Regions from separate parts of the Roseateles sp. GW835-FHT13E02 genome, predicted to be linked through region 1. Evidence: riboswitches for the same ligand, from Rfam matches in the RefSeq annotation. Region 1 holds a riboswitch; the other holds the start of a gene.

Region 1 (15,676 bases):
CTTGCCGGCTGGTGGCGCTTCTTGCGGCGGCGTCAGCACCTCGCCGAGCAGGTCCAGCAGGCGCGTGCGGGCGCGCTGCGGGTGGCGGCGGTAGTAGGTCAGCACCAGGCCGACGATGAAGCGCTCGTCATCGTCCTGCGGCACGCTGGGCGTGGCCTCCCGCTCTTGGCTGGCCGGCTCGGGCTCGCCGGCGGCGTGGCTCTGATCCATCCAGCCCAGGGGCTTGTGGAAGAGCTGCTCGAACTGGCGCGCCAGGCGCTCGCCGATCTGGCGCGAGCGACTCTTGATCTGGCTCCAGTAACTGGGCTGGATCTGCAAACGCTCGGCAAAGCGCCGCTCCAGCCCACGCAAGGTGGCGGGATCGGGGTGCTTGACGGAGACGGCGACGAATTCTTCGAACAGGAGCATCGCGTTGTCCAAGCGGATCTGGGCGACGTCCCGGGGGGCGGATGACATCCCCCTATGATAAAGCCTCGTTCATCCGGCTTGCCGGGGCGGGGTTCAGCGTCTGCCTGCTCCGCGCGGAGTGTGTCGCGGCTATTTTGACTTTTTGATAAAGAGTCGATGCCTTCGGATCGGCCAGGCTTCAGTCTTCTTCCTGTGCCTGGTAGGCCGCGATCAGCTGGCTTTGCGTGTGGGGCGGCACCGCTTCGTAATGAGAGAGCCGCACGCTGTAGCGACCCTGGCCGCTGCTCAGTGCATTGAGCCGGCTCTGGTACTGGCTCAGCTCGGCCAGCGGCGCCAGGCCGCGCACGATGCTGCGGCCAGGCAAGGGGCTCTCGGTGCCATTGACCTGGCCGCGCCGGGCGGCCAGATCGCCGGTGATGTCGCCGATCGCGGCTTCCGGCGCCTGGACTTCCAGATGCACCACGGGCTCCAGTACCAGGGGCCGGGCTTCCTGGACCGCGGCGATCAGGGCGCGCCGGCCGGCGGTGACAAAGGCCACCTCCTTGCTGTCCACCGAATGGTGCTTGCCGTCGAACACCGTCACGCGCAGGTCCACCAGCGGGTAGCCGGCCACCACGCCGGTCGCCAGGGCTGAGCGCACGCCTTTCTCCACGGCCGGCATGAACTGCCCCGGGATGGTGCCGCCCTTGACCGCGTCGATGAACTCAAAGCCCGCGCCGCGCGCCAGCGGCTCCACGCGCAGATAGACCTCGCCGAACTGGCCGGCGCCGCCGCTCTGCTTCTTGTGGCGGTAATGGCCCTCGGCCGCAGCGGAGATGGTCTCGCGGTAGGCCACGCGTGGCGGCTGGGTGTGCAGCTCGAACTTGTAGCTCTCACGCAGGCGCTCCAGCAGCAGGCGCAGGTGCAGCTCGCCCAGGCCGTAGATCACGGTCTCTTGCGTCTGGCCAGCCTGCTCCAGCCGCAGGCAGGGGTCTTCCTCGACCAGGCGGCTCAGCTGCTCCCAGAGCTTTTGCTCGTCGCCATGGCGAACCGGGCGGATGGCCAGGCCATGCACGGGCACGGGGAAGTCCAGCGGGCGCAAATGGATGTGGGCATCCTCGGGCGCGTCGTGCAGCACGGCGTCGTAGTGCAGGTCGTCGATCTTGGCGATGGCGCAGAGCTCGCCCGGCAGGGCCTGCTCCACCTCGACATGCCGGCCGCCCTGCAGCAGGAAGAGGTGGCTGACCCGGAAGGGCTTGCGCGCCGAGCCGATGAAGAGCTGGCTGTGGCGGCGCAGCGTGCCCTGGTGCACGCGCATCACGCCCATCTTGCCGAGGTAGGGGTCGGAGATGATCTTGAACACATGGGCCAGCACATGGGCGCTGGGCTCGGGCAAGGCTTGCAGGGGCAGGGCCTCGGGGCCCTCGCCGCGCAGGAACAGGGGCGGGTTGCCCTCGGCCGGGTTGGGCAGCAGGCGCTCGATCACATCAAGCAGCTCGGCCACGCCGGCGCCGCTGCGCGCCGAGGTGAAGCAGATCGGGATCAGATGCCCCTCACGCAAGGCCTGCTCCAGCGGCGCGTGAAGCTCGCGCGGGTCGACATCGCCTTCGCTGAGATAACGGTCCACAAACGCGGCATCCACCTCCACCACCTGCTCGACCAGGGCCTGGTGCGCCTGGCCCACCGAGGAAAAATCGGCCTGGCCGATGATGTTGTAGAAACAGTCCAGCACGCGCCGCCCGCCTTCGGCCGGCAGGTTCAGCGGCAGGCATTCACGCCCGAACACCGTGCGGATCTGCGCCAGCAGGCCTGGCAGGTCGAGCTCGGCCAGATCGATCTTGTTGATCACGATCAGCCGGCACAGCCCGCGCTGGGCGGCGGGTTCCATCATCTTGCTGGCCATGGGCTCCAGCCCGCTTTGCGCGTTGAGCACCAGCACGGCCGTGTCCACGGCCTCCAGCGCCGGCAGGGACTGGCCGATGAAATCGGCCGCCCCGGGGGTGTCGATGGCGTGGATGCGCACGCCGCCATGCTCCAGGTGCACCACGCTGCTGTGCAGGGAATGCTGGAGGCGGCGCTCCAGCGGATCGAAATCGCTGACGGTGTTACCGCGCTCCACCGTGCCGGCCTGGGTGATGGCGCCGGCCTGCAGCAGCAAGGCCTCCAGCAAGCTGGTCTTGCCGGCCGCCGCGGGGCCGACCAGGGCCAGGCTGCGCAAGGCCGCGACCGCTGGCGAAAGGAGCGACTGGGGCGCGCCGGTGGAGGATGGGGCGCGGCTGGCGTCGCCGTTCGGGCTCGGGCTCATGGCAGTCTCCTTGGCTCTCCGGCGCCCCGGCTTTCGTGGGGCGCGGTGATGGATGCATGCACGGTGCCGGGCTCTGACGCAAGGGACGGGTCCGCTCGGCTCTGGCCTCAGGGTAGAGGAAGGCCGGCCGGCTTACAAGGCCCGCGCCGGCGGGTCTGGGCCGATTCACTCAAGTGGCCGCCTGCGCCCGGCCGGCCCAGGCGCCGAGCTCGGGCCCGCAGAAGGCGTAATCCAGCTCGGGCCGGCGGCCGCAGATCAGGTCCGCCAGGGCCGCGGCCGAGCCGCAGCTGTGCGTCCAGCCCAGGGTGCCGTGCCCGGTATTGAGGAAGAGGCGGCCAACGCGGCTGGCGCCGATGTAAGGCAGGTTGGAGGGCGTGGCCGGGCGCAGGCCGGTCCAGTACTGGGCGCCGCTGGGCTGGCCCTCAGGCGCCACCATCTGCGGGAACAGCTCGCGCGTGCGCCGCAGCAAGGCCTCGCAGCGGCGCAGATTGAGCGTGCTGTCATAGCCATTGAGCTCGGCCGTGCCGGCCACGCGCAGGCGATCACCCAGGCGCGAGAACACCAGCTTGTACTCGTCGTCGGTCAGCGAGACCTGGTAGCTGTGCGCGGGCGAGATCACCGGCAGCGTCATCGAGTAGCCCTTGGCCGGGTAGATGTTGAGCGACACGCCCAGCTCGCGCGCCAGGCCGCGGCTGAAGGAGCCCAGGCACAGCACAAAGCGGTCGGCGGCCAGCCGCTCGATTTCACCGTTCGCATCGGCCACGATCACCCGCGCCAGATCCTGGCCCTCGCGCTCGCAGCCCAGCACCCGGGTTTGGTAGCGGAACTCCACCCCGGCCTGCGCGGCCAGGGCGGCCAGCGCCTGGGTGAAGCGATGGGCGTCACCCGATTCGTCGCTGGGCGTCATGCTGCCGCCGACGATCTGCGCGCGGCATTGCGCCAGCGCCGGCTCGATGGCCACGCATTCCTCGGGCGTTTTCATGTCCAGCTCGCAGCCCTGCTCGCGCATGATGCGAGCCGGCTCCTGCGCCGCGGCGTATTCCTGCTCACTGGTGTAGAAGTGCAGGATGCCTTGCTGGCGCTGGTCGTAGGCGATGCCGGTGGCGGCGCGCAGGCGCTGCAGCTGCTCGCGGCTGTAGAGGCCGAGGTTGACGATGTTGCGGATGTTGTGGGCGGTGCGGCCCGGCGTGCATTCGCGCAGGAACTGCAGGCCCCAGCGCCACTGGGCCGGGTCGGCGCGCAGGCGGAAGAGCAGGGGTGCGTCCTCCTTCATCAACCATTTCAAGACCTTGAGCGGCGCGCCCGGGTTGGCCCAGGGCTCGGCATGCGAGACGGAAATCTGGCCGCCGTTGGCATAGCTGGTTTCCAGGCCGGCCGCGGGTTGGCGGTCGATCACGGTGACTTCAAAACCCGATTGGCGCAGATACCAGGCGGTGGTGACGCCGGTGACTCCGGCGCCCAGGACGATTGCGTGCATGTGTGCACTCCTGAAACAAGACAAACAGACCGTTGCGTGAGACGCGCAGGCGTACGCCCAGGCCCAGCTCGGGCTGTGTTTCGTTCCAGGCAGGTGAGGCACCCCAGGGTGGGGCGCGAGCCGGGCAGAGCACAGATCGGGCAGTGGCAGCAAGAGCGTGCGCTTGACGCGCGCCGCTCCCGCTGTCCCTGTTACCTGAGAGATTCAGCCGCGCCCCGGGGGCATGGCCTTGCTCCTTCGGTGGCGGCTTGCGCATCGTCTGCGCGGGCCGCTCTCTCCAGCATTCGGCTTGTTGACGGATCCAGTACGGGGCCTGAGCGAGTATGGGAGCTTGCGCCTTCGGCGGCAGGGTCCAAAGCGGGCCTGCACTCTCCTGAATCCGGTGTGCAGTGTAGACGGGCTTGCCTGTGTGCGAAGTCAGGGCAAATGCGGGGCAGCCCTGGGATCAGCGAGAGTCGGCCAGGAGTCCGGTCGGACGGACACAGTTTCGGCCCTCGCCCTTGGCTTGGTAGAGGCGCTCATCGGCCAGGGCGCACAAGGCTTCGGGCGTGTGGGCTTCGGCGTTGCCGGCCAGGCCCATGCTGACGGTGATGCCATGCAGATCGGGGTGCAGGCTGCGCCAGTCAAAGCGCTCGATCTGCTGGCGCAGCTTGTCGCACAGCTGGCTGGCCAGGGGCAGGGGGGCCTCCACCAGGATCAGGGTGAACTCCTCGCCGCCATAACGCGCCACCACATCGGCGCGCCGGCAGTGGTCACGCAGCAGGCGAGCAAGCTGGCGCAGCACGGCATCGCCCACCGCATGGCCGAAGCGATCGTTGACGGCCTTGAAGTGATCGAGGTCCAGCATGGCCAGGCTGAGCGGGTGGCGAAAGCGCGCCGCGCGCTCGCACTCCTGTTCAAGCAGCAGGTCCAGCCAGCGGCGATTGGCCAGGCCGGTCAGGGCGTCCTCATGGCTGAGCTGGCGCAGCAAGTCGGCTTGCGCCGCGAGCTGCGTCAGCAAGGCCTGCTTTTCCTGATCCGTCTGTCGGGCTGCCTGCAATTCCTGGCTCAGGGCCTGGACCTGCTGGCGCACGAACAGGCCGCGCAGGCGCTGCTGCGAGTGCTCGCCCAGCAGGCGTTGTTCGCAGGCATGGTGGGCCTTGTAGTGCTGCAGGGCCAGGGCGTGATCGGCTCGCCGCTCGGCCAGCTCGGACAGGGCCCGATGAGCCTGGCTTGCCAGGGCGGTGAGCCGGCCTTTCGTGGCATGAGCCAGTGCGCGTTCCAGGGCGCCCTGGGCTTGCGGCAGATCGTTCCGGGCTTGCCACACGTCGGCCAGGCCCAACTCGATGCTGCACAGCGATGGGCTGTCGCCCACGCTCAGGGCCAGCGGCCGGGCTTCTTCGAAGGCGGCCAGGGCCGCGTCCACTGCCCCTCGCGCCAGGCAGGACTGGCCCAGGCCCAGCAGTGCCTGGCCGAGATCGTTGACATTGCCGGTGCGCCGCGACAGGTTCAGCGCTTCGTCCAGAAGAAGGCAAGCCTCTGCATGCTGGCCGAGTTTGCTCAGCAGTGTGCCCAGGTCCAGCGCGCTGGTCGCCTGGCGCGCCAGGTCCTGGGTCTGGCGCGCGCAGCGCAGGCTGCGCTGCAGATGCTCCGCGGCCAAGTCCATCTCACCAATGCCTTGCAGCACCTGGCCCAGCTGACCCAGGGCATAGGCCTGGTCGACGATGGATCCGTTGTGCTCGGCCAGTGCGAGGCTGAGCTGAAGCAACTCGAGGGCCTCCGGGAATTGGCCCTGCGTGAGGCGGGTCACCGCCATATTGTTCAGGGCGCGAGATTCGGCATGACTGGCCTGGTGGAGGCGGGCGAGTTCCAGGGCTCGCTGGTCCAAATGCAGGGCCTTTTCGTAGTCGCCTTGGCGGGCCTGTATCAGGGCCTGCAAGTTCAAGGCATCCAGATGGCCATCGATCTCGCCCAGCGCCTCCAGCAGGCTGTGGGCCCGATCCAGCCGGGCTTGCAGCGGCGCCACCGGCTGGCCCAGGATGAACTCGCACAGGCTCCAGCGCAGCAAGGCATAGGCCAGGCCGCGCGGATGGTCGACGGCCAGGGCCTGCTCATGGGCCTGCTGCGCCAGACACAAGGCCCGCGGCGTGTCCGACATGCGCAGCGCGTAGGCTTCGGCATTCAGCGCGTCCACCTGCTCCGGCGTGAGCCGGGGGCGGCAGGGAGGCTGTGCTCGGGCTTTCATCGGCCGGCGTTCAAGGTCTCGGGCTTGCCGCCTGGCACTGCGCTCACTTGAGCGGAATCGGCGTGGCGCGATCCACCGGCACGGCGGTCACGCTGTTCTGCGGCGAGCCGTCGACCAGGCGGTCCGAATAGGTCAGGTAGACCAGGGTGTTGCGCCGGCTGTCGACCATGCGCACGATGCGCAGTTTCTTGAACACCAGGGACATGCGCTCGTTGAACACCTCTTCCTGCCGTGCCAGGGGCTTGGCGAAACCGATCGGCCCGGTCTGACGGCAGGCGATGGAGGCCTCGGCCTTGTCTTCGGCCAAGCCCAGGCCGCCCTTGATGCCGCCGGTCTTGGCGCGCGAGACGTAGCAGGTCACGCCCGAGACCTTGGGGTCTTCGTAGGCCTCCACCACCACCTTGTGATCGGGGCCGATCAGCTTGAACGCAGTGTCGACCTCGCCCACGGCCTCGCCGCTCGCCCGGGCCGGCAGGCCCAAGAAAAGAGCTGCGATTCCCAGCCCCATCAGGCCGGCACGGCGCCAGAACGAGGAGATCTTCGAGGCGAGCAGGGTGTGCGTCTTGGGCATGGTGGCGGCGTGTGCGGTGGCGTCGAGTGGTGGGGCGTTAGTGCTCGCCAGGGCTCGGGCGTTCGCGTGAGCCCAGGACTTGGCAAAAGCGCAGCAGATAGCCATCCGGGTCTTGTACCAGAAACTCCAATTGCCCTTCTTCTTCCCGCTCGGACACCGGGTACCAGCTTTCTTCCAGCGCGCGGAAGAGGGGGCAGCCGAACTGGCGCAGCTGCGCCTGGAGCTGCTCGACATCCTCGACCTCGATCTGCAGATTCATGCCGCGGCCACGCGGCGTTTCGGTCGGCGCGGTCAGCCAGCTGTGCGCGTGGTCTTGCTCCAGCATCAGCTGTGCGCGGCCGAGTTCCAGATAGGCAAACGGAGGATCATCGCGGCGAAAGCGGACCTCAAATCCGCAGGCCCGGTAGAAGTGCAGCGATGCAGCCAGATCGCTGACGGCGAGCTCGGGCACCATGGGGTTCCAAAAGGGTTCGGTGGGCGCGCAGCGGTTCACGGTGGATGGGGGGCGTGGCGAAGCGCCGATTGTGTGCGGCATCCGTGGCTTGGCTGGGCGAGTTGCGCGCCGCCGGCGAGGGGCGCTTCCAGGGCCTGCCGGCTGTCCGCCGGTGCCTGCACGCGATCGTGCAAGCCGTAGTCGCGCAGCACGGCGGCCACGCGCAAGCGATAGTCGGCAAACACTGTCGCGCGACCCTGGGCCTGGCCCTCGCGGTGGGCGGCTTGCGAACGCCAGGCCTGGACGGCGGCTTCGTCACGGAAGCAGGACAGCGAGAGCAGCGTGTCGGGATCGCTCAGGCTTTGGAAACGCTCGATGCTGATGAAGCCGTCGATCTGCGCCAACTCCGCCCGCAAGGCCGCCGCCAACGCCAGGTAGTGCTCGCGCTGGCCGGCTGCGAGCTTCACTTCAAACACCACGAGGATCATGGGCGCGACTCCTGGGCTGTGGTCGAGGGTGCTGGCGCTCGCTCGGTGGGCAGCTCGGCGTCAGCAAGCACGAGGCTCTCGGCTCGGTCGGCCCTGTCGGCAAGGCGCGGCACGCGGGCATGGGCCAGTGCATGGTGGCCCTGCCAGGACGGGGGCGCGATGCCCTGCGCCAAGGCCTGGCGGGCGACGCCCAGGGCCGCCTGCGCCATGAGCAAGGCCAGTTCCTGGCCCGGGCATTGATGGCGGCCGTGCCCGAAGCTCAGACCGGCGCCCGGCTCCGCGGGCTCGCAAGCCAGGCGCAGAAGCAGGGCCGTGCCCCGCGGTATGTAGCTGTCACCCAAGCGGCAGTCGTGCAAGGCCCAGCGCCGCGTGTGCTGGATGACGCCCGGGCTCTGCGCCAGCCGCAGCAGCTCTGCCTCATGCCCCGCGCCGGCCAGCAGGGCCTGGCCCAGCAACCCGGCGCCGGCCTCATGGCTTTGCCACAGCAGACCGAGGGCCTGGGCTGCTGCATCCCAGTTCGGCAGGCTCAAGCCTCTCCACAGCGGCGCAGGGCCCTGGCGACCCAGGCCCTGCGTCAAGACTTCGCAAGCCTGGTCGGCCGCGTCCAGCTCGCGCGGCCCGGCTTCCGGTCGTAGCGCCTGGGCCAGGGCCTGGAGCTGCTGCCGAAGCGAGGCTTGATCCGCTGCACTGGACATGGGTACGCCCAGCATGGCGGCCAGGCTGGCCGGCAGGCTGGACCATTGCCAGGCCTCCCAGCTTTGGCTCAAGGCCAGGCGGGCTTGATGCTGGGCCTCGGCCTGCAGCACGCGGCGGTCGAGCGAGGTCAGGGCCTGCTCCAGCGCCTGGCGTTCTGCGTTGCGTGCGGGGTCTTCGCGCATGCGCAGCCATTGGCCGTAAATGGCGCCGAAGCGGCGGCCCTGCAAGGCTGGCGGCAGGGGCTGATCGGGCGGCCGCACGCCGAGGTCCGGATGCCTCAGCGCCTGACGCAGCAGATCCGGCCCCGCGATCACATGGGCTTGCAAGATGGGGTCGAAATCAAACCGCTTGCAGTCCTGCGCGGCCATGGGGGTGTCGGCCGCTGGGCTGGATGGGGCGTCGGGTGGAAGTGGGGAGGTGAAGGGGCAGGGCATCGAGGTGGAGAGAGGGGCTCAGTGAGTTCAGAGGCGTCAGTGTCTGGTGCTGGCCGCGCACATGCTTCGCTTACCATCGAAGCATGGATGACACACCCTTGCCGCCCCGCGGCGCCGGCTTTGCCGATCAAGCCCTGGCCGCATTGGCTCAGGCCATGGGCGAGCCGGCGCGTGCGCGCATCTTGTGCTGCCTGCTCGATGGCCATGCCCGCACTGCGACCGAGCTGGCGGCGGCGGCCGAAATTGCCGCATCCACGGCCAGCGCCCATCTGAGCCGCCTGGTCGCGGCCGGCCTGCTGCGTTGCGAGGTCCAGGGGCGTCATCGCTACCACAGCCTGGCCGGGGGCGAGGTGGGCGCTGCGCTCGAGGCCCTGCTGGTGCTGGCGGGCCGCCAGCACAGCGAGGCCTTGCCGCGCTTTGAGCCAAGCACGCCGCCCGAGCTGCGCGAGGCCCGGCGTTGCTACGACCACATGGCCGGCGAGTGGGCCGTGCGCTGGCACGAGCACCTGCTGCAGCAAGGCTGGTTGATCGTACAAGCCGAGGACGCTCGCAGTTATCAGCTGAGCCCGGCGGGCCAGGACGCGTTGGCGGCTTTGGGTCTGGATCTGGGGGCGGCGCTGCGCCAACGGCGCCGCTTCGCCTGCCCCTGCATGGACTGGAGCGTGCGCCGGCCGCATCTGGGCGGCGCCTTGGGCGCAGCTTGGCTGGCGCTGCTGGAACGCAAGGCCTGGGTGGAGGGCGCGCTGGACAGCCGCGCCCTGCGCATCACGCCGCGCGGTCGGGCGGGCTTGCGTCGCCTGCTCGGCGAGGCCTGAGCCGCGCCCGCGCCCGGCGCATCAATCCTCGTCCTGGAAGCGCTGGCGGATGTCCAGCACCTCGTCCCAGTGCTCGAAGAAGACGCGCACGCAGTCCGGGTCGAAGTGGCTACCTGCATGGGCTTTGATGTGGGCGGCGGCGGCCTCCAAGGTCCAGGCTTTTTTGTAGGGGCGCTCGGACGTCAGGGCATCGAAGACATCGGCCACGGCGACGATGCGGCTGAAGATGGGGATGGCCTCGCCCTGGAGGCCTTGCGGATAGCCGGTGCCGTCGTATTTTTCGTGGTGGCCCAGAGCGATGGCGGCGCCGGCCTGCAGCACCAGGGAGGAGCTGTCCTTGAGGATCTCGTAGCCGTAGCTGGCGTGCAGCTTCATGATCTCGAACTCTTCCGGCGTCAGGCGGCCGGGCTTGAGCAGGATGCTGTCGGTGATGCCGACCTTGCCGATGTCGTGCATGGGGGCGGCTTCCAGCAGCAGTTCCTGGTCGGCAACGGGCAAGCCCAGGCCGCGCGCGATCAGCTCGGAGTAATGCGCCATGCGCAGGATGTGGGCGCCGGTCTCGGGGTCGCGGTACTCGGCCGCCTTGGACAGGCGGATCACGGTCTCGCGCTCGCGCTGAACGATCTGGTTGGTGGCCTTGCGCACCTCCTCGGCCAGCCATTCGGCGCGGTCGGCCAGCTTGGCGCGGGCTTCGTTCAGGGCCTCCAGCGCGGCGTTCGCTTGCTGGCGCGCGGTCTCGGCGGCGGCGTAGGCGCCGGCGTTGTCCAGGGCGATGGCGGCGTAAGCCGACAGGGTGCGGAAGATCGATTGCTCGCGTTCGCCGTAGGCATGGCTGTCCACCGACTGCACCGACATCACGCCCAGCAGCCGGTCGCCGATCAGCAGGGGCGAGAACATCATGCTCTGCGTTTCCAGTGGCCCCATCAGATGCCCGGGCGGATGGCTGCGGGGCGCGGACGGGAAGAACAGTTCGCAGCGTTCGCGGGCACAGCGTGCGGTCAACGATTCGGGATCTTGCAGCGAAATCAGCGGCGAGGGGAAGCGGTGGCGCGCCTCATTGATGAAGGCGGCTTTGAGCGCATGGCCGCCCGGCTCCAGCAGGTAGACGAAGAAGGAGGTGGTGTCCAGCAGCTGACCGAGGTGGCGATACAGCGCGGCGAAAACGGCGTCGGTGTTGAGGCTGCCGGTGATCTCGCGGCCGATGCGGCCCAGGGTCTCCAGCGTGGCACTGGCCTCCTGCAGCTGTGCGGCGCGTTCGCTCTCGGCCTGCGCCAGGCGGTGGTGGTACTCGGCCTCGGCACGGGCCAAGGCGCTCTCCTGCCGCACCTGCATGGCCATGGCGCGGTTGCGCGCATCGTCCAGGCGCTTGTTGTCACGCGCGGCTGCGGCGGCCTGGCCGTAATGGCGAGCCTGCGCGGCATCACCGGTGGCAGCGTAGGCATTGGCCAGCTCGTCGAGCAGGTCGCTGGGCAGGATGTAGCCCTTGATGCTGCTGGCCATTTGCAAGGCCTGCAGCAGGTAGTGCAGGGTGGGGCTGGCGGCCGTCATGCCCTCGGGGGCGGGCAGGGCGTATTGCTGGTAGAGCTCGGCGAAGACGCGCAGCACCTTGATCTGCTCATCGGCGCTGCCCAGCTCGCGGGCATTGAGCAAGGCGGCCGAGATCTTGCTCAATGCCTGCTCGGGCTCGCCGAGCCGACCCAGGGCGCTGGCCTGACCGCGCCAGCAGCGCAGCAGATAGAAAGGCTCGCCCAGATTGACGGCAATGGTCTCGGCTTGCAGAAAACAATCCAGCGCCGCCGCCGGCTCGCCCATGTCCAGGGCCACATCGCCCTGGTACTGCAGGGCCAGGCTGTAGCGGCTGGCGTGCTGCAGGGCCTGCATGGACTCTAGCGCCTCGTTCAGGATGGCGTGGGCCTCGGGCAGGCGGCCCAGCAGGCGCAGCACATTGCCGGTCTGCATCTGCGCGCCGCCCAGGGTGCCGGGCCAGCCGCAGGCCTGGGCCTGGGCCAGGGCCAGCTCGTCCCATTCCAGGGCGGCATCCAGGTCGCCGAGCGACGCAAAATTGTCCGCGCCATTGCTGGCTGAAAACACGGCGTGGCGGATCTGGCCGCTTTCCATGGCCGCGTGGTGGGCCTGCAGAAAATGCTTGATCGCCATGCCCAGCTCGCCGGTGAAGGCGGCCACCAGGGCATTGGCGCTGCTGACCCAGGCTTGCAGGGCCGGGGGCAGGGGCTGGGGCAGACCGGCGAATTCGCTGTGCAGCCGTGCCGCCGTGCCGGTGGTGTCGCGCCAGGCCGCATGGTTCAGGCGCATGGCGCGCACGATCTGCTGGCGCTCGGCGTCCCCGGCGGCGCGGTAGTCGTCTTGCGCCTGTTGCAGGCAGGCGTCGCGTGTGGCGCTGTCGCCATGCTCGGTGCACAGGGCGGCGCGCAGCAACTGGCCGTCACCGCAGCCGACGCGGTCGCCCAGCTGGGCGAAGTTCTCGACCGCAGCCTCAGCGTACTGCTCGGCCGCATCGAGCTGGGCGAACAACCAGGCCACCTCGCCCAGCACCAGCAAGAGTCGTGCATGGCAGGCCTGGCTGCGGGCTTCATCCCAGCTCACCTGGGCCAGCCATTCCTCGGCCTCGTTGACCAGCAGCAGGGCGCGCTTGCAGTCGCGCTGGCGCAGATGCCAGGCCAGGGGCAGCAGCACGCTCAGGCGCGCTTCACCCTGCAGCTCGGTCAGGGCCGATTCCAGGGCAGTGACTTCGTGGTTGAGTGCAAACAGATCCATGGCTGACAAAGATTCCTCCCCGGTCCGTCGTCGCGGCCTTCAGGTCATCGGCCAGTATCAGCGTGAACCCAAGGACGGATTTCAAGCCCGCGGGGAATTCGTCAAGTATTTCAGGCCCGGCGGCGCTTTGCGCGCCGCGGTTCTTCAAGCCGTCACATGGCGGCCGGCTTGTGCCGGCCGCTGCCGAGATAGGTCTCGACCACACGACCGTCGCCGGCCAGGGCGGCGGCCGGGCCTTGCAAGGCGATGGCGCCGGTCTCCAGCACATAGCCGTAGTCGGCCACCTCCAGCGCCGCGCGGGCGTTCTGCTCCACCAGCAGCACGCTGACGCCGCGCTCGCGCAAGGTGGTCACGATGCGGAAGATCTCTTTCACCACCAGCGGTGCGAGGCCCAGGCTGGGCTCGTCCAGCATCAGCACCTTGGGCCGGGCCATCAGGGCGCGTCCCACGGCCAGCATCTGGCGCTCGCCGCCGGACAAGGTGCCGGCCAGCTGCTCGCGCCTCTCCAGCAGGCGTGGGAACAGCTCGAAGACCTGGGCCAGCTGCTCGCGCCAGTCGCGCTGGCCCAGGCGCAGCGGCCGGTAGCCGCCGAGCAGCAGGTTGTCTTCCACGCTCATGGTGGTGAAGAGCTCGCGCTTTTCCGGCACCAGGGCCAGGCCGCGCATCACGCGTTCTTCCAGGCTCAGGCCGGCAATGTCCTCGCCGTCCAGCAGGATGCGGCCGCGTGCCGGCAGCACGCCCATCAAGGCGTTCAGCGTGGTGCTTTTGCCGGCGCCGTTGGGGCCGATGACCGTGACCACCTGGCCGGCCGGCAGATCCAGATCGAGGCCGCTGAGCACCTCGGCGCGGCCATAGCCGGCGTGCAGGCCGCGCACGCTCAGCAAGGGTGTGGGGGAGCTCATGGGTTCAGCGTCCTGGCAGAGGCATTCAATGTTCGGTGCCGAGGTAGGCGGCGCGCACCTCGGGGCTGGCCTGCACCTCGGCCGGCGTGCCTTCGATCAGCTTGGTGCCGAACTCCATCACCACCAGGCGGTCGGTCAGGCCCATCACGAACTCCATATCGTGCTCGACCAGCAGCACGCTCAGGCCTTCGCGCTGCAGCTGGCGCAGCACCTCGGCCAGGGCTTGCTTTTCCTTGTGGCGCAGGCCGGCGGCAGGCTCGTCCAGCAACAGCAGGGCGGGGTCGCTGCACAAGGCGCGGGCGATCTCCATCAGGCGCTGCGGGCCCAGGGCCAGATTGCCCGCCAGTTCATGCGCTTGCTCGGCCATGCCGATGCGGCGCAGCTGCAGCTCGGCCTCGCGGAACAGGCGCTGCTCCTCGGCGCGGTCCAGGCGCAGCAGGGCGCGCAGCGTGCCGCTATGGCCGCGCAGATAGGCGCCCAGGGCCACGTTCTCCAGCACCGTCATCTCGGCCATCATCTTGACGTGCTGGAAGGTGCGCGACACGCCGCGCCGGGCGATCTCGCGCGAGGGCAGGCCTGACACATCTTCGCCGCGGAAATGCACGGAGCCGCCGCTGGCCGGCAGCACGCCGGTGATGAGGTTGAAGGTGGTGGACTTGCCGGCGCCGTTGGGGCCGATCAGGCCGATGATCTCGCCGGCCCGGATGCCGAAGCTGACATCGTTCACGGCCACCAGGCCGCCGAACTGTTTGCGCAGGCGCTCGACCTGCAAGAGTGGCTCGCCCGCCTGCGGCTTGGCGCGCTGGGGCAGGGGCTCCGCCTGGCTCCAATCCTGCATTCGCCGCGGGCTGGGCCACCAGCGCTGCAGCAGCTGCTGGGCATAGGGCCAGAGCCCGCGCGGCGCATGCTGCAGCACCAGCACCAGCACGATGCCCAGCACGATGATCTCGAAATTGCCATTGCTGCCGAGCAGGGCGGGCAGCAGCTCTTTCAGCTGGTCTTCCACCAGCTTGAACACCCCGGCGCCGACAAAGGCACCCCAGACACTGGCGACGCCGCCGACCACGGCCATGAACAGGTACTCGATGCCCATCTTCAGGCCGAAGGGGCTGGGGTTGACCGTGCGCTGCACATGGGCGAACAGCCAGCCGGAGGTGGACGCCAGCAGAGCCGCCAGCACGAAGATGATGACCTTGTAGCGGAAGGTGGACACACCCATGGCCTCGGCCATGGTGACGCCGCCGTTCAGCGCACGGATGGCGCGGCCCGGTCGCGAGTCCAGCAGATTGCGCACCGCCAGCGCGGCCAGCAGGGCGATGCCCCAGATCAGACCGTAGATGGCGCGGCCGTCCTGCAGGCTGAGGCCGAAGAGTTGCAGCGCCGGCAGGCCGAGGATGCCGTCGTACTTGCCCAGCACCTCCAGATTGGCCATGCTGAAGTTGAGGCTCAGCGCCCAGGCGATGGTCGCCAGCGGCAGGTAATGGCCCGACATGCGCAGGGTCAGCAGGGCCAGCAACCAGGCCACGCCACCGGTCAGCAGCCAGCCCGCCAGCAGGCCCAGCCAGGGCGAGAGTCCGAACTGGGTGCTCAGCAGCGCCGTGCTGTAGGCGCCCAAGCCTACGAAGGCGGCTTGCCCGAAAGAGGTCAGGCCGCCCACGCCGGTCAGCAGCACCAGGCCCAGGCTGACCAGGGCGAACATGCCGATGTAGTTGAGCTGGGTGATCCAGAACTCGGGCACCGGCAGCAGGGGCAGGGCAAAGAGCAGGGCCAGGCCCAGGATGGGCAGCAGGAGGCTGCGGTTCAGTCGCATGGTCACGGCTCAATGCTCGTCAGAGTGCGGGTTGCGCAGCGAGCGCCACAGCAGCACCGGCAGGATGGAGGTGAAGACGATCACCTCCTTGAAGGCGCTGGCCCAGAAGGAGCTGAAGGACTCCAGCAGCCCCACCAGCACCGCGCCCAGTGCCGCGCCGGGATAGCTGGCCAGGCCGGCGAACACTGCGGCGACGAAACCTTTCAAGCCGATCAAAAAACCGCTGTCGTAAAAAATCGTCGTGGTCGGGCTGATCAGCACGCCCGAGAGCGCGCCGATGAAGGCCGCCATGGCCAGGGACAGGCGGCCCGCAGCCGTGCTGGAAATGCCCATCAGCCGCGCACCCAGCCGGTTCACCG
Region 2 (15,676 bases), on a different contig from region 1:
GCACTCAGGCGCTTGCCATTGGCGCCCGGCCCAGGCGTGACCTGGCCATTGGAGTTGTGCTCGGCGCGGCCGCTGAGCACCAGCTGGCGGCTGCCGAAGTTGAGCGGGCGAACCGTCTGCATGTCGATGGTGCCGGCCAGGCCCTGGCCCACCAAGCTGGCGTCGGGCGTCTTGTAAACCTTGACGGCGCTCAGCAGCTCGGAAGGGAACTGGTCGAACTCCACACCGCGGTTGTCACTGGTGCTGACCATCTCGCGGCCGTTGAGCAAGGTGCCGGCATAGTTGCCCGCCAGGCCACGCACCTGGATGCCTTGAGCGCGGCCGTCGACGCGTTGGGCGGTCAGGCCCGGCAAGCGCGAGAGCGAGTCGGCGATGCTCACATCGGGCAGCTTGCCAATGTCCTCGGCCGAGATCACCTCGACGATGGAATCGGAGTTGCGCTTGGAAGCCACCGAGGCTTCGATGCCGCGACGGATGCCGCTGACGACCACCGCCTCCAGCTGCTGGCGACCATCGGCCGTGGGCTGGGCTTGGGCGGGCGCCGAGGCCGGAGCGGCTGGCGGGGCCAGCTGAGCTTGGGCCGCCTGGGCTGCAAACAGCAGGCTGGCGCAGGCGGCGGCGACGGGACGAATCTGCCAAGCGGCACCGGGCCGGCACGCTGAGCTGAACTGCGGGGAATTCTTCATGTCGGTTTGTCTCCTGTGAAGACCTTGAGCAAGGCATCCGCTGCAGCGATCGGACATTACACTGCCCTGTTATGAATCGCTGAAACTCAAACGAATTCTTAACGAAATTAATGTTTTATTAATTCCGTATTAACCCGCGGATGGATGAAATCCGCACAGGCTGCCACCATGAACCTTCTGCTTGCTGAAGACGATGCCATCCTGGCCGATGCCCTGACCGTGCAACTGCGGCGCAGCGGCTTCGAGGTCGAACATGCGCCCAATGGCGCCGTGGCCGAGTACCTCCTGCTCAAGAACCCGTTTGACATCGCCATCCTCGACCTGGGCCTGCCCATGGTCGACGGCCTGACCGTGCTCAAGCGCCTTCGCGCTGCACGTCGCGGCCTGCCGGTGCTGGTGCTGACCGCGCTGGACAGCCTGGACGACCGCGTCTCCGGCCTGAACGCCGGCGCCGACGATTACCTGACCAAGCCCTTTGATTTCCCGGAACTGCAGGCGCGGCTCCATGCCCTGCTGCGCCGCGGCCGGCCGGTGGCGGCCGCAGGGCAAGACCTGGCACAGCTGAGCTTTGACCGCGCCGCCCGGCGCGCCAGCGTGCAAGGCGAGGCCCTTGAGCTGAGCCCGCGTGAATGGCTGCTGCTGGACCTGCTGCTGCAGGAGCGTGACCGCGTGGTCACCAAGGAGCAGATCGTGGCCGCCTGGGCGCAAGACCGGGGCGAGAACGGTGGCGGCAATTCCGTCGAGGTCTACATCCACCGCCTGCGTCGCAAACTGGAAGGCTCGGGTCTGCAGATCCGCACCGTGCGGGGTCTCGGTTATTTGCTGGAAGCAGAAAGCAGTGCCGGCGGCGCGCCCGCCACGCCATGAGCACCAGCGCGCGCTCCCTGCACCGGCAGCTCTTTGTCTGGCTCTTGATGCCGCAGGTGGTGCTGTGGCTGGCAGCGGCGCTGTTCACCTACAAACTGGCCGAGCATTACGCCAACGCCACCATCGACGCCAGCCTCTCGCAAACCTCGCGCACGCTGGCGCGCCAGGTCAAGCCCCTGGACAACGGCCTGTTCATCGATTTTCCGCGCGCAGCGCAAGACATTCTGGAGGCCGATCCCAGCGACCGCGTGCTCTACACCGTCAGCATGCCGCCGGGCCAGTTCATCCTGGGCAACCGCAATCTTCCGCCCCTGCCCCGCGGCGCCAAGCCGGTCTACGGCGAACCGTTTTTCTACAACGGCAAGCTGGCGGCGAATGACGCTGCAGCAGCGCCGGAGGCCGTCGCCAGCGGCGCTGCGGCCAGCAGCGAGCCGCAGCGCCTGCGCGTGGCCGCCCTGCTGCTGCGCTACGGCACACCCGATTCGCCGGGCCAAAGCATGCTGGTCCAGGTGGCCCGCTCCAGCACCAACCGCGAAGCCCTGGCCCGGCAAATCCTGCTCGACACCGTGCTGCCCCTGTCGGCCCTGATGGCCTTGATGACCATGATCGTCTGGGCCGGCGTGCGCACCGGGCTGCGGCCGCTGGCCGTGCTGCAAAGCCAGGTCGAGGGCCGGGCGGCCAATGACCTGACGCCAATCAAGATCACCGACGCACCACCCGAGGTGCGCTCTCTGGCCCTGGCCATGAACAGCTTGCTGGTCGAGGTCAACCACAATGTGGTGGCGCAAAAGCGCTTCATCAGCGACGCCGCCCACCAGCTGCGCACGCCCCTGGCCGGCCTCAAGAGCCAGACCGAGCTGGCCCTGCTGGACGCGCAGGACCCCACCCTGAGGGCCCGCCTGCAGCTGGTGCACAGCAGCGCCACGCGCAGCGCCCATCTGGTCAACCAGTTGCTGAGCCTGGCGCGAGCTGAGCCCGAATCGGCCAGCCAGCAGGCGCGCAGCACCCTGGACCTGCGCCAGCTGGCGCGCGAGCTGACCACTGAGATGGTGCCGCGCGCGCTCGCCGCCGGCATCGACCTCGGCTTCGAGGCGGCCGAGTCCTGCAGCCGCTGCCCGGCGCGCGGTTTCGAGTCGCTCTTGCGCGAGGCCCTGTTCAATCTGATCGACAACGCCATCCGCTATGCCGGCCGCGGCGCCAGCGTCACCGTGCGGGTGGAGCTCAGCGACGGCCAGGCCATCGTCGAGGTCGAAGACAACGGCCCCGGCCTGCCCGAGAGCGAATGCGAGCATGTGTTCGAGCGCTTTGTGCGCGCCACGCACGACGGCACCGGCTGCGGCCTGGGCCTGGCCATCGTGCGCGAGATCGTCGAGCGCCATGCCGGCCGCGTGTGCTTGCGGCCAGTGCAGGCGCAAGCCCCCTTCGGCGCCCTGGTGCGCGTCACCCTGCCGACAGCGGTTCAGGGATAGCCCGCTGACCGAGACCTTGCCTTGAAGGCAAAATGTTAATGCTGTGTTAATAATTAATGGAGGCCAGGGCTCGCGGATTGCATGCCGCAGCACTCGGCCCCAGATGGGGACCCGCCAATGAAACTGAATCCCGCCCGCGCGCAGCGGCTGACCGTGAGTCGTTCGCGACTGCTGGGCGCCCTGCTGCTGACGCTGGCCACGGCTTTGCCCGCTGCCCGCGCCGGCGAGATCGAGGTTCTGCACTGGTGGACCAGCGGCGGCGAGGCGCGGGCGGCCCAGGCGCTCAAGGCCAGCATGCAGGCCAAGGGCCACAGCTGGAAGGACTTTGCCGTCGCAGGCAGCGGCGGCGACTCGGCCATCACCGTGCTGCGCTCGCGCGTGGTGTCGGGCAATGCGCCGGCCGCCGCCCAGATCAAGGGCCCCTCCCTGCAGGCCTGGGCCCGCGAGGGCGTGCTGACCAGCATCAACGAAGTGGCCCGGGCCGAACGCTGGGACGAGCTGCTGCCCCAGGTCGTCAGCGACCAAATGAAGTACCGGGGCGACTACATCGCCGTGCCAGTCAATGTGCACCGGGTCAACTGGCTCTGGGTCAATCCGGCAGTGTTTGCCCGCGTGGGCGCCAAGGTACCCAGCAGCTGGGACGAGTTCTTTGCCGCCGCCGAAACCCTGAAGAAGGCCGGCGTGATCGCCCTGGCCCATGGCGGGCAGAGCTGGCAAGACCTGACCCTGCTGGAGACCGTGACCCTGGGCGTGGGCGGCGCCGAGTTCTACCGCCAGGCCTTTGTGCTGCGCGAGGCCAGCGCGCTGAACAGTCCGACCATGGACAAGGTGCTCAGCACCTACAAACGCATCAAACCCTTCACCGACCGCAATGCCCCGGGGCGGGATTGGAACCTGGCCACAGCCATGGTGATCAAGGGCGAGGCGGCCATGCAGCTGATGGGCGATTGGGCCAAGGGCGAGTTCCTCGCCGCCGGCAGCCAGCCAGGCAAAGGCTTCATCTGCACCCCGGCGCCCGGCACGGCCAAGAGCTTCATCTATGTGGTGGACTCCTTCGCCATGTTCAAGCTCAAGAACCCGGCCAACAGCGCGGCGCAGAAAGACCTGGCCAGCGCCGTCATGTCGCCCGAGTTCCAGGAGGCCTTCAACCTCAGCAAGGGCAGCATCCCGGTGCGCTTGGGCATGAAGATGGACCGCTTCGACGACTGCGCCAAGGCCTCGGCGCAAGAGTTCAGCACCGCCGCCAAGCAGGCCTCGCTGCTGCCCTCGATCGCCAACGGCATGGCGGCGCCCTCGTCCATCGAGTGGGCGCTCAAGGACGTGGTCAGCCAGTTCTGGAACAGCGACAAAATGAGCACGGCCGAGGCCATGAAGCGCATGGTCGAAGCCAGCCGCAGGCAATAGGCGCCAGCGCTGCGGGACAAGCCATGGGCTGAGTCAGCTTCCCGCGGGTTCCCAGCCCTGGATCGCGGCTAGCCGGCGCGCGATCCCGGGCCTCTGGACGGCCATTGCAGGCATACCGCGAAACCGCGGGGCCCGCGGCCGCCCGTCGCAGCTGGGATCTCCAGGCTCAAGCAGCCGCCGTGCGCTTGCGCCACCAACTGGGCCAGGCGCAGGCCCAGGCCGACCGCAGCCGCGTCTTCAGGTTGATTCAGGCCGGCTTGCAACTGGGCCAGGCGATCCGCATCCACGCCCGGACCGTCGTCACGCAGGCGCAAGCGGACCATGCCGTCCGCCTCCAGTTGCAGGCTCAGCCAGGCCTGCTCGGCACCGTGACGCAGGGCGTTGTCCAGCAGATTGGCCAAGGCAGCGCTGAGCAGATTGGGATCGGCACGCACTGGAACTGTTCGGTCCGCCGGAGCCTGGACATGCAGTTGCAGCTGATCCAGGGGCAAACGCTGAGCCAGGTCGGCCAGATCACCCAGACTCAGGTCCTGCACATCCAGCTCCGCCCCGCTGCGGAACATCAGCAGCAGGGACGAAACCACGCGCTTGAGCCGTTCGGCCGCGGCCCGAGCGCGCAGGATGCGGGGCCGCGAGGCTTCGTCGGCCTCACGCTGAGCCAAGGCCAGTTGTGCGTCCATGCCGGCCAGCGGGGTGCGCAAGGCATGGGCGGCATGTGCGGCAAAGGCCTGCTCATGGCGAACCCGCAAGGCCAGACGCTGGCCCAGCTCATGGATGGCGCTGCGCACCGGCAGCAGCTCCGCCCGGCTGGCTGGAGGCAGATCGGTCTCGGCGCGCATAGGGTCGTAAGCCTGGATCTGCGTGCCCAAGGCCGCCAGCGGCTGCAAGGTGGCCCGCACGCGCCGGCTCAGCAGTGCCGCCCAGAACGCACTGACCGCCAGGGCCGCAGCCAGTAGTGCGAGGAGCGCGCCGTAACGCGATTCCAGGCGCTCGGCCCGAGTCTGGGCCACCAGCAAGGTGCTGTGGCCGTCCGGCATGGGTATGGCATAAAGCCGCCAACCGCCCGGCGCATCAAAAAGGCCGCGGCGCGTTGGCATCAACAAGGCGCGCGCCGGCGCCATATGGGAGCGGCGCAGCACCTGGGCAGAGCGGCTGTCCAGCAGTTGCCAGACCAGATGCTCCTTGTGCGGCGGCGCGGGCAAGACCTGACCCTGCAGCTCGTCGGGCAGGCGGACGCCCTGCTTCAGCAGACCATAGATCAGCTCCGAAGATTCGCGCAAAGCCTCGTCCATCAACTCCTCGGCCTCGTGACGCACCACCCACACCACGCTCAGCAGCACGGTCAGCAGCCAGGCGGCGCTGATCCACCACAGGCTGCGCGAGAGTTCGGCCCGCAAGCTGGGCAGCGTGCTCGTCGTCATGGGCTGACCCGATAGCCGAGGCCGCGCACGGTCTCGATCAACGCACGCCCCAGCTTGCGCCGCAGATTGAAGACATGTACTTCGACCACATTGCTGGCTGCCTCGCCCTCGAAGCCTTGGGTCAAGGCCTCCAGATCGGATTTGGACACCACCCGGCCCGCGCGATTCACCAAAGCCTCCAGCAGCGTCCATTCCCGTGCGGTCAGGTCCACGCGTTGGTCGCCTCGGTACACGCATTTGGCCGCCAGATCCATGTCCACCTCCGCGGACAGGCGCCGACGCTGTGCACCTTGCGACAGCGAACGCCGCTGCAGGGCACGGATGCGCGCTGCCAGCTCTTCCGGTTGAAATGGCTTGACCAGGTAATCATCGGCGCCGCTGTCCAGTCCCTGGATGCGCTCGCTGAGCCGGTCCTTGGCAGTGAGCACGACGATGGGCAGCCCGAGGCCGCGCGCGCGCAGCTGGCGGATCCAGTCAACCCCGGAGCCATCGGGCAGTTGCCAATCGACCAGCAGCAGGTCGTAGGGTTCGCTGATCACCAGTTGCGCGTCGCGCAGGCTCTGGAACCAATCCACCAGATGGCCCTCCAGGCGCAGGAACTCGCTCAAGCCCTCGCCCAAGGTGTCGTCATCTTCAAGCAGCATCAGACGCATGCGCCTTACCTCCTGCTGCAACGGTAGCACTGTGGAGAGCGCCCCACTTCAGCTCAGCTTCAGACGGGCACCACGGCAATGAGCCGTGGCGCCGCTCAGGCACTTGCGCGAGCAGCGCCCAACTGACGCGAAGGAGCCCGCCGCAGAGGGCAATTGCTCATGGCTGCAGGAGGCGGCTGTCGCTATCCTCGCCCGGCACTTCACCCAAGTCATCCCATGAGCACAAGCACTGCCACACCTTTGTTTCTGAGCCCCGCCACCGCGGGCAAGACCTGCCCCTCCGCCTTTCGCGCCTGCGCCCTGGCCGTCGCCCTGCTGGGAGCCGTGCACAGCGGTGTGGCCCAAACAGCCCCGGCTGCCGAAAAGGCGACTGAGAAAGCTGCCGACAAGAAAACCTGGAACGTCAACCAGCCACCCGGCATCGGCCGCCAGGTGCAGATCGACACCCGCAGCGGAACCTGGATGAGCGTGGACGTGAGCCCGGACGGCAAGCAGCTGGTCTTCGACCTGCTCGGTAACCTCTACCTGCTGCCCATCGAAGGCGGCGAGGCCAAGCCCCTGACCCACTCCATCGCCTGGGAGCAGCAGGCCCGCTTCTCACCCGATGGCCGCCAGATCGCCTTCCAGAGCGACGCCGGCGGCGGCGACAACATCTGGGTGATGAATGCCGACGGCAGCGGCGCCCGCGCCGTGACCAAGGAAGACTACCGCCTGCTCAACAACCCAGTCTGGCACCCCAACGGCAAGTACATCGCCGCGCGCAAGCACTACACCGGCACCCGCTCGGCCGGCTCGGGCGAGATCTGGCTCTTCCATGTGGATGGCGCCGCAGCCGGCAACAAGGGCGTGCAGCTGAACGAGAAGCCCAACTGGCAGAAAGACCTGGGCGAGCCCGCGCTTTCGCCCGACGGCAAATACCTCTACTACTCGCAAGACACCACGCCGGGCCGCAGCTTCGAGTACAACAAGAACTCCAACGGCGAGATCTTCAAAATCTTCCGACAGGACCTCAGCGACGGCACGGTCGAGGCCTTTGTGCAAGGCGCCGGCGGCGCCGTCCGCCCCACCCCCTCGCCCGATGGCAAGTACCTGGCCTTTGTGCGCCGGGTGCGCAACCAGAGCACGCTCTTCCTCAAGGACCTGAGCAGCGGCCGCGAGTTCGCTGCCTGGGGCCAGCTCGAGCGCGATCTGCAGGAGAGCTGGTCCATCAACGGCGTCTACCCGGCCTTTGCCTGGACGCCGGACGCCCAAAAGATCGTCCTCTGGGCCCAGGGCAAGCTCTGGCGCGTCGACCCCTTCAAGAGCACGGCCGCCGAGATCCCCTTCCATGTGAAAGACCAGCGCGAGGTGCGCGAGGCCTTGCGCGTGCCGCAAGAAGTGGCGCCCGATCAGTTCGCCGTCAAGCAGCTGCGCTGGGTCAACACCTCGCCCGATGGCAAATCGGTCGTCTACTCGGCCCTGGGCCATCTCTACCTCAAGGACCTGCGCTCGGATGCCGCGCCGCGCCGCCTGACCCAGCAGCAAGGCGAGGCCTTCGAGTTCTTCCCCAGCTTCTCGCGCGACGGCCGCGAGCTGGTCTATGTGAGCTGGAACGACGAGAAGCTCGGCAGCGTGCGCAAGCTGGACCTGGCCAGCGGCCGCGAAACCGTGATCACCAAGGCGCCCGGCAAATACCTTTCGCCGCGCTTCTCGCCTGATGGCCGGCAGATCGCCTACGTCAAGGCCAGAGGCGGCTACCTGACCACGCCCTGGCATGGCCTGGAGAACGGCGTCTACATCACCGCGGCGGATGGACGTGGCGAGCCGCAGCGCATCAGCAAGGACGGCGACAGCCCGCAGTTCGGCGCCCGCAACGACGCGGTGTATGTGAGCCGCTCCAGCATGAGCAGCGAGGTCGATTCGCGCCGCTCGCTCTGGCGCATCGAGCTCAAGGACCGCAGTGAAACCGAGGTCGCGCGCAGCGAATACGTCAGCCAATACAGCCTCTCGCCCGATGGTCAGTGGCTGGGCTTTGTCGAGCGCAGCCATGCCTATGTGACGCCGCTGCCGCAGGCCGGCAAGACCATTACCGTGGGCCCCAAGATGGACGCGCTGCCGGTGCGCCAGTTCGACGTGGTCGCCGGCGAAAACATGCAGTGGAGCGGCGACAGCCAGCAGCTCTGGTTCAGCCATGGCGACGAGCTCTTCAGCGCCCGCCTGGCCGAGGCCTTCCCGCCCGCGGCCGTGGATGCGGACGGCAAACCGGTGGCCAGCACCTTCAAGCCCGAGACGGTGCAGCAAGCCGGCCGCAAGATCGGCTTCAGCCAGGTCAGCGACAAGCCCGCCGGCCGCATCGCCATCAGCGGTGCCCGCATCGCCACCATGAAGGGCGATGAGGTGATCGAGGACGGCGTGATCGTGGTGCAGGGCAACCGCATCGCCGCCATCGGCCGCGCCGATCAGGTGCAGATCCCGGCCGATGCGAAACGCCTGGACGCACGCGGCAAGACCATCATCCCCGGCCTGATCGATGCCCACTGGCACGGCGGCATGGGTGAGAGCGAAATCATCCCGCAGCAAAGCTGGATCAACTACGCCTCTCTGGCCTTTGGCCTGACCACCATCCACGACCCGTCCAACCGCAACGGCGACATCTTCACGCAAGCCGAGATGCAGCGCGCCGGCCTGGTGACCGGCCCGCGCATCTACTCGACCGGCTCCATCCTCTACGGCGCCAAGGGCAGCATCAATGCCCCTGTCAACAACCTGGACGATGCGCTGGTTCATCTCAAGCGCCAGAAGGCCGCGGGCGCCATCAGCGTCAAGAGCTACCAGCAGCCACGCCGCGAGCAACGCCAGCAGGTGATCGAGGCCGCGCGCCAGACCGGCATGATGGTGGTGCCCGAGGGCGGCTCGCTGTTCCAGCTGAACATGAGCATGATCGTCGACGGCCACACCGGCATCGAACACGCCCTGCCGGTGGCCGAGGTCTATGACGACGTCAAGCAGCTCTGGACGCAGACGCAAGTCGGCTACACGCCCACGCTCAACGTGGCCTACGGCGGCCTGGACGGCGAACATTACTGGTACGCCCGCACGGAGGTCTGGAAACACCCGCTGCTGAGCAAGTATGTGCCGCGCGCCGTGCTGGAGTCACGCAGCGTGCGCCGTGAGACCGCGCCCGAGGAAGACTTCAACGTCATCCGCGTCGCCCGCACCGCCACCGAGCTGCAGCGCGGCGGCGTCAAGGCCAATATCGGCGCCCACGGTCAGCGCGAAGGCCTGGGTGCCCATTGGGAGATGTGGATGTTCGGCCTGGGCGGCATGACGCCGCTGGAAGCCATCCGCACCGCCACCGCCAACCCGGCGCATTACCTGGGCCTGGACAAGGACCTGGGCTCGCTCGAGGTGGGCAAGCTGGCGGATCTGCTCATCATCGACGGCGATGTGCTCAAGGACATCCGTCAGAGCGACCGCATCAGCCATGTGATGCAGAACGGCCGGGTCTTCGAGGTCGGCAGCATGAACGAGGTGCTGCCGCGCCAGAAGGCCCGCAAGCCCTTCTTCTTCGACGGCGCCGACGGCCGCAGCATGCCGGTCGAGGCACACAGCCATGGCCACGGTCACGGCGGCGAGGAGGACTGAAGCCCAGAGGGCGGCGAGAGGGGGAATTCAGCTCCGTACTGAATTCTTGTTTTCATTCGCCAAAGAACTTACACTGAACTCCTCAGCGGCGCCTCTCCTGCCTGCCCAGGCCGGCGCCGCCCACCTGCCAGGAGTTCGCCATGGCCGCCCTTCCTTCGGACTTCCACAGCCAGCCGCAGCCGGGCCTGCCCGATCTGCACACCCCGGCCGCCGCCGGCGCGGCGCTGCGCACGTTTTTCCGCATGGCCCAGGCCTGGGGCCTGAGCAATGAAGAACAGCAGCGCCTGCTCGGCTGCGGCCGCACCACTTTTTACGACTGGAAAGCCGGCCGCATCAAGGCCGGCCTGGACGGCGCCACGCTGGAGCGCCTGTCCCATCTGTTCAGCATCTACGCCAGCCTGCAAATCCTGCTGCCCATCCCGGAGCGGGCCGATGCCTGGATCAAGAAGGCCAACAGCGCGCCCCTGTTCGGCGGCGGCAGCGCCCTTTCGCGCATGCTGGGCGGCCAGATCGCCGATCTCTTTGTCGTGCGCCAGTACCTGGATGCACAGCGCGGCGGCTGGGCCTGAAAGACCTGGCGTTTGAGCTCCTCCACCCTGCCCCCTGCTGCCCCGATCGCCCTGCCCTGCATCCCCGTGCACTGGCCGGACTCCTGCCGCCTGCTGCCCAGCCGCTACCCACCCGTGCTGCTGTTCGATGCGGTGGCCGAGCCGGCCGATCTGGCCGTGGTCTTCGCCATCGAGGCGCTGGGTAACCCGCGCCTGCGCGATCAGCTCGGCGAGCTGAGCCTGGTGCCGCCCGAACAGCGCCTCTGCGGCCCCGGCAGCAGCCCCATCATGGCAGCCTTCACCCACCTGAACCCCGAGGGCAGCCGTTTTTCCGACGGCAGCTACGGCGTCTACTACGCCGCGGCCACGCTGGAAACCGCCGTGGCCGAGGTCAGCCACCACCGCGCGCTCTTTCTCGCCCGCACGGCCGAGCCGGCCATCGATGTGGACTTGCGCTGCTACCGCGTCACGGTGCAGGCTGATTTGCATGAGTTGCGCGCAGAGCACCAAGACCCTCGCGCGCTGGCGCTGCTGGATGCGAACTCCTACGCCGCCTCCCGGCCCTTCGCCCGGCGCCTGCGCGAGCAAGGCAGCGCGGGCCTGATCTACGACAGCGTGCGCCAGCCCGGCGGCCAGTGCGTGGCCCTGTTCACCCCGCGCGCCGCCTTGCCACCGGCCCGACAGGCCGAGCATGTGACCCTGCGCTGGAACGGCCAGCGCATGGCCGACTGGTACCTGAAGTCAGGCCACCACGTGATCTGATTGCTCAGCAGCGCTCAGCGCCAGACGCCTTCGCGGTTTTCTTTCTGCGTGGCGTAGTAGGTGTAGAGCACCGCGTCGGTCACGTTTTCAGTCTGAAGCAGGCCGGAGGCCGACATCTTGTGCGACCAGGTGCGATCCGCCCCGTAGTGGCCGACCCAGGGGATCTGTCGCACCAGCTCGCTGCGGATGGGGGTCAGGTGTTGCGGGTTGCGGTAATAGCCCTCGGGCGCATCGACCCAGACCTTGTTCTTCATGCTGTAGAACACCGATTTGAAGGGCCCTCCCTCGACGCTGATGCGCGCCGAAAAGCCCACGCAATCGACCCCGTCCAGCAAGGGGTAGATGGTGTCCACATAGTGCTCGGAGATCTCGTCGTCATCGTCCACGAAGTTCAGGTACTCGCCCTGGGCGATGTCGATCATGGCCTGTAGCTTGGGGCCGTACTCGCGGCTGCGGTTGTCCTCGAGCACCAGCAGCTCCACATCGGGATAGCGAGCCACCTGGGGTTCCAGGATGGCCAGCATGCGCTTGCGCAGCTCGCGCCGTGCCGGCAGGCTGGGCACGAGGATGGACCATTTGAACTTCTTGGTCGCGCCGGCCTGCGCCGACGGGCCGGCCGGCAACAGGCGATGGGCCGCGTCCACGGCATCGTCGGGCAGGCGCAAGCGGCTCTGGCGCGCCCGCGCCGTGGTGCGCTCGCGCAGCGAGCTCTCGATCTTGCGCATCACCACCCGCGTGCCCAGGGCCGAATCGGCTTCGCAGGGCCGCGCCTGGGCATCGAAATAGGCATGGGCCAGCAGCTCGAAGCGCTGCTCGAACCAGCCCAGCGCCCAGAAATCCTCGCCGCACGCCTGCCAGAAGCTGCTGAAGAGATCGGGCGCGGCCAGCCAGCCCGCAGCAGCTGCAGGCTCAGGTGGCAAGGCACCGGCCAGGTCCAGCTGCAGCTCGCCGCCGGTTTGCAGCAGGCGCAAAGCCTGGTTCAGCACCGCCTTCAGGCCCGCGGCCTCATGCTGCAGACCGCTGACATCGAGCAGTTCCAGGCTTTCGCCGTGCAGCTCGATCGGGCCATGGGCGGCCGACAGATCGCGCAGCGGCAGGTCCAGCGGGCGGCTCAGGTCGAGCAGCAGATCGGGCTCTTGCTCGGCATCGCGGCTGATGTTGAGCCAGCCGGCTTTGTAATCCGCGCCAGCGCCCATATGCAGGCGCTGCGGCCGCCAGGGCTCTTGCGGCAGGGCCGGCAGGCGCTCGACGGCATGGTTGGCCGCAAAGGCGAGCATCTCGGCATAGGCCACGGCCGGGTCGGCCTGCTCAAAGCGCTCCAGCGCCAGGCGGGCGAAATCAAAGAACGCCGGCGTGCCGAAATCCTCGCTGAAGAACTGCTCCAGCTGCCCGCCCTCCAGCCACAGGACCGAGTCCTCGAAGGCCGGATGCACCTCGGTGCCCGGCACGCGCTCGGAGATGACGGGCGTACCCAGGGACAGACAGATCGCCGCCCGGGTCTGCTCGAAGCGGCTGCTCTCGTAGAAATGCACATTGAGCACGGCCTTGGCCTGGCGGATGAACTCATCGCGCTCGGGGCCGTAAAGCGGGCCATCGAACAAGGCCACGCTCAAGCCCAGGGCCTCGATGCAATCCAGCCAGGCGCGGCGGCGCTCGTTCATGCTGCCGATGAACAGCAGATCGATGGGCCGCTGCTCCAGCGGGATGGATTCCGCCGGCTTCAGGTACGGTGCATGCAGCAGGGGGAACACCGGCACCTGATCCGGCCGGGCGCGGTAGGCGCTGCAGTTGGCGGCGTCGTAGTCCACCACCGGCCAGTTCGCCAGCAGCTGCAAATACTCGGGCGAGACCTGGGCGCCGCCCTCGCCCAGCTGCTCCAGGTTCACAAACACGCAGACATGGCGATCGAGCAAGGCCGGCTCAAAACCGAGATGGGCGCCAAAGATGAAATTGATCGCACCGTGGCGCAGCCGGTTCTTCGCCATGCTGACCTCGGCCCCGAGGCGGCGGAACTGGTAGCGGAAGTAGCGCGCCTGATCGAGCAAGCCCAGGGAGTGCACATAGGCCCCGGGCTGCTGGATGCAGAGATGAATTTCGGGCGTGGTGTGGCTCATGGGCGCGGTGTTGCCTGCAAGGCGTGATTCATGCTGCGGCCAGCATAGGCAGAAGCAGCGCCCGCCATGGCGTGATGAACGTGAGGAAGCCGGCGCATTTGTGGATTTGCGAAGAGGCCTCGCCACGGAGCCACTTTTTGCGCAAAAACCAGGGCTACAATCGCCGCCGTCAGGAGAGAGCTTCCTCGCGGAAGCCGCCGAAGGCGCAGTGGCACTGGTGATCCCACGCTGCGAACGCTCAGGCAAAAGGACTGATAAAACGCCCGTTCACAAAACGTCGGGCGTCCTCACTGGAGAGAGACGGGTTTCGAGCCCGTCCACCGAAGGGGCAAGCTGTTGGCAATACGCCGGTGGCCAATCTCTCAGGTAAAGCGGACAGCGAGGGCATTCCCCCCACTCCTTGAGCCGGTCTCAGGGGCGTGGGCCAGATGATTGCCCTCGAAAGCTGCTCCCATGTCCGCTGCTGACTCCTCCGCTCCCCTGCTCAAGACCCCCCTGCACGCCCTGCACATCGAACTCGGCGCCAAGATGGTGCCCTTCGGCGGCTACGACATGCCCGTGCAGTACCCGACCGGCGTGATGGCCGAGCACAAGCACACCCGCGCGGCCGCCGGCCTGTTCGACGTGTCCCATATGGGTCAGGTCCGCCTGATCGGCGACGGCGCTGCTGCCGCGCTGGAAACCATCGTGCCGGTCGATGTCATCGACCTGGGCCTGTTCAAGCAGCGCTATGCCTTGTTCACCAATGAACAAGGTGGCATCCTGGACGACCTGATGATCGCCCGCCGCCCGGACGACCTCTTCGTCGTGGTGAACGCCGGCTGCAAGGTGCAGGACATCGCCCACATGCAGGCCAAGATCGGCGACAAGTGCCAGGTCTTGCCCCTGCCCGAGCAAGCCCTGCTGGCCCTGCAAGGCCCGCAAGCCGTGACCGCCCTGTCGCGCCTGAACCCTGAAGTCGCCAAGCTGACCTTCATGACCGGCGGCTTCTTCAATCTGGACGGCATTGAGACCTTCCTGACCCGCTCGGGCTATACCGGCGAAGACGGCTTCGAAATCTCGGTCCATCAAGACAAGGCGGTCGAGCTGGCCCGCAAGCTGCTGGCCCAGCCGGAGGTCAAGCCCATCGGCCTGGGCGCGCGCGATTCGCTGCGCCTGGAAGCGGGCCTGTGCCTCTACGGCCATGACATCGACACCGGCACCACCCCGGTGGAAGCCTCGCTGACCTGGGCCATCCAGAAGGTGCGCCGCGCCGGTGGCGCCCGCGCCGGCGGTTACCCCGGCGCGGCCGTGGTGGACGAGCAGCTGGCCAAGGGCGCCACACGCAAGCGCGTCGGCCTGGTCAGCAGCGAACGCATGCCGGTGCGCGAAGGCGCCAAGCTGGTCAACGCCGAGGGCGTGGAAATCGGCGTGGTCACCAGTGGCACCCTGGGCCCCACGGTGGGCAAGCCGGTGGCCCTGGCTTACCTGGCCAAGGAATTTGCGGCCCTGGGCACCGAGGTCTTCGCCATCGTCCGCGACAAGCGCACACCGATGACGGTGGCCAGCACCCCGTTCACGCCCAACGGCTACTACCGCGGCTGAACGGACGAGAGCCGGCTCGGCTCACGTCGCGCTTGCCCGGCACCGATCGGGCACCCTACATTTCATTTTCTTTCTCCTTTCCACCTTCCGAAAGCAACGGAGCACCGCATGAGCAACATCAAGTACACGCCTGACCACGAGTGGGTCCAGATCGAAGCCGACGGCATCGTCACCGTGGGCATCACCGTGCACGCACAAGACGCCCTGGGCGATGTGGTGTTCGTGGACCTGCCGGCCGTGGGCAGCAGCTTCGAAGCCAAGGAAGTGGCGGGCGTGGTGGAGTCGGTCAAGGCCGCCGCCGACGTCTACATGCCGGTCGCCGGCGAGATCACCGAAGTCAACGAAACCCTGCGCGACGACCCGTCGCTCGCCAACAGCGACCCGCTGAAGACCGGCTGGTTCTTCAAGGTCAAGTTGAGCAATCCGGCCGAGCTGGACGGCCTGATGGACAGCACCGCCTACGACGAGCTGGTCAAGAACAGCTGATCAAACCGGCCGCGGCGGCTCCATGAGTGAGGCCGCGGCACCCCCTGCCACAGAGCGC

The links. Region 1 has a riboswitch for glycine ahead of AC1Q6P_RS23230 (D-amino acid dehydrogenase). Riboswitches for the same ligand answer to the same signal wherever they lie in the genome.
Positions count from the first base shown of each region.
Region 2: it holds a riboswitch for glycine, as region 1 does, so the genes downstream of both, gcvT (glycine cleavage system aminomethyltransferase GcvT) here and AC1Q6P_RS23230 (D-amino acid dehydrogenase) in region 1, are expected to answer to the same signal.

Region 1 covers NZ_JBXAGJ010000036.1:7,521-23,196, reverse strand. Annotated here, with positions in the region: gene AC1Q6P_RS23240 (hypothetical protein) at 1-456, opposite strand, end outside; gene fusA (elongation factor G) at 587-2,692, opposite strand; gene AC1Q6P_RS23230 (D-amino acid dehydrogenase) at 2,862-4,169, opposite strand; glycine riboswitch at 4,342-4,460, opposite strand; glycine riboswitch at 4,462-4,555, opposite strand; gene AC1Q6P_RS23225 (GGDEF domain-containing protein) at 4,615-6,342, opposite strand; gene AC1Q6P_RS23220 (CreA family protein) at 6,437-6,901, opposite strand; gene AC1Q6P_RS23215 (bleomycin resistance protein) at 7,002-7,457, opposite strand; gene AC1Q6P_RS23210 (antibiotic biosynthesis monooxygenase family protein) at 7,454-7,885, opposite strand; gene AC1Q6P_RS23205 (cytochrome P450 family protein) at 7,882-8,949, opposite strand; gene AC1Q6P_RS23200 (helix-turn-helix domain-containing protein) at 9,099-9,830, shown strand; gene AC1Q6P_RS23195 (HD domain-containing phosphohydrolase) at 9,852-12,605, opposite strand; gene AC1Q6P_RS23190 (ABC transporter ATP-binding protein) at 12,758-13,507, opposite strand; gene AC1Q6P_RS23185 (branched-chain amino acid ABC transporter ATP-binding protein/permease) at 13,533-15,317, opposite strand; gene AC1Q6P_RS23180 (branched-chain amino acid ABC transporter permease) at 15,327-15,676, opposite strand, start outside.
Region 2 covers NZ_JBXAGJ010000011.1:35,768-51,443, forward strand. Annotated here, with positions in the region: gene AC1Q6P_RS12310 (TonB-dependent receptor) at 1-686, opposite strand, end outside; gene AC1Q6P_RS12315 (response regulator transcription factor) at 855-1,553, shown strand; gene AC1Q6P_RS12320 (sensor histidine kinase) at 1,550-3,022, shown strand; gene AC1Q6P_RS12325 (ABC transporter substrate-binding protein) at 3,140-4,426, shown strand; gene AC1Q6P_RS12330 (sensor histidine kinase) at 4,495-5,847, opposite strand; gene AC1Q6P_RS12335 (response regulator transcription factor) at 5,844-6,500, opposite strand; gene AC1Q6P_RS12340 (amidohydrolase family protein) at 6,717-10,124, shown strand; gene AC1Q6P_RS12345 (antitoxin Xre-like helix-turn-helix domain-containing protein) at 10,265-10,693, shown strand; gene AC1Q6P_RS12350 (RES family NAD+ phosphorylase) at 10,706-11,434, shown strand; gene AC1Q6P_RS12355 (hypothetical protein) at 11,449-13,548, opposite strand; glycine riboswitch at 13,709-13,812, shown strand; glycine riboswitch at 13,829-13,937, shown strand; gene gcvT (glycine cleavage system aminomethyltransferase GcvT) at 14,002-15,132, shown strand; gene gcvH (glycine cleavage system protein GcvH) at 15,241-15,618, shown strand.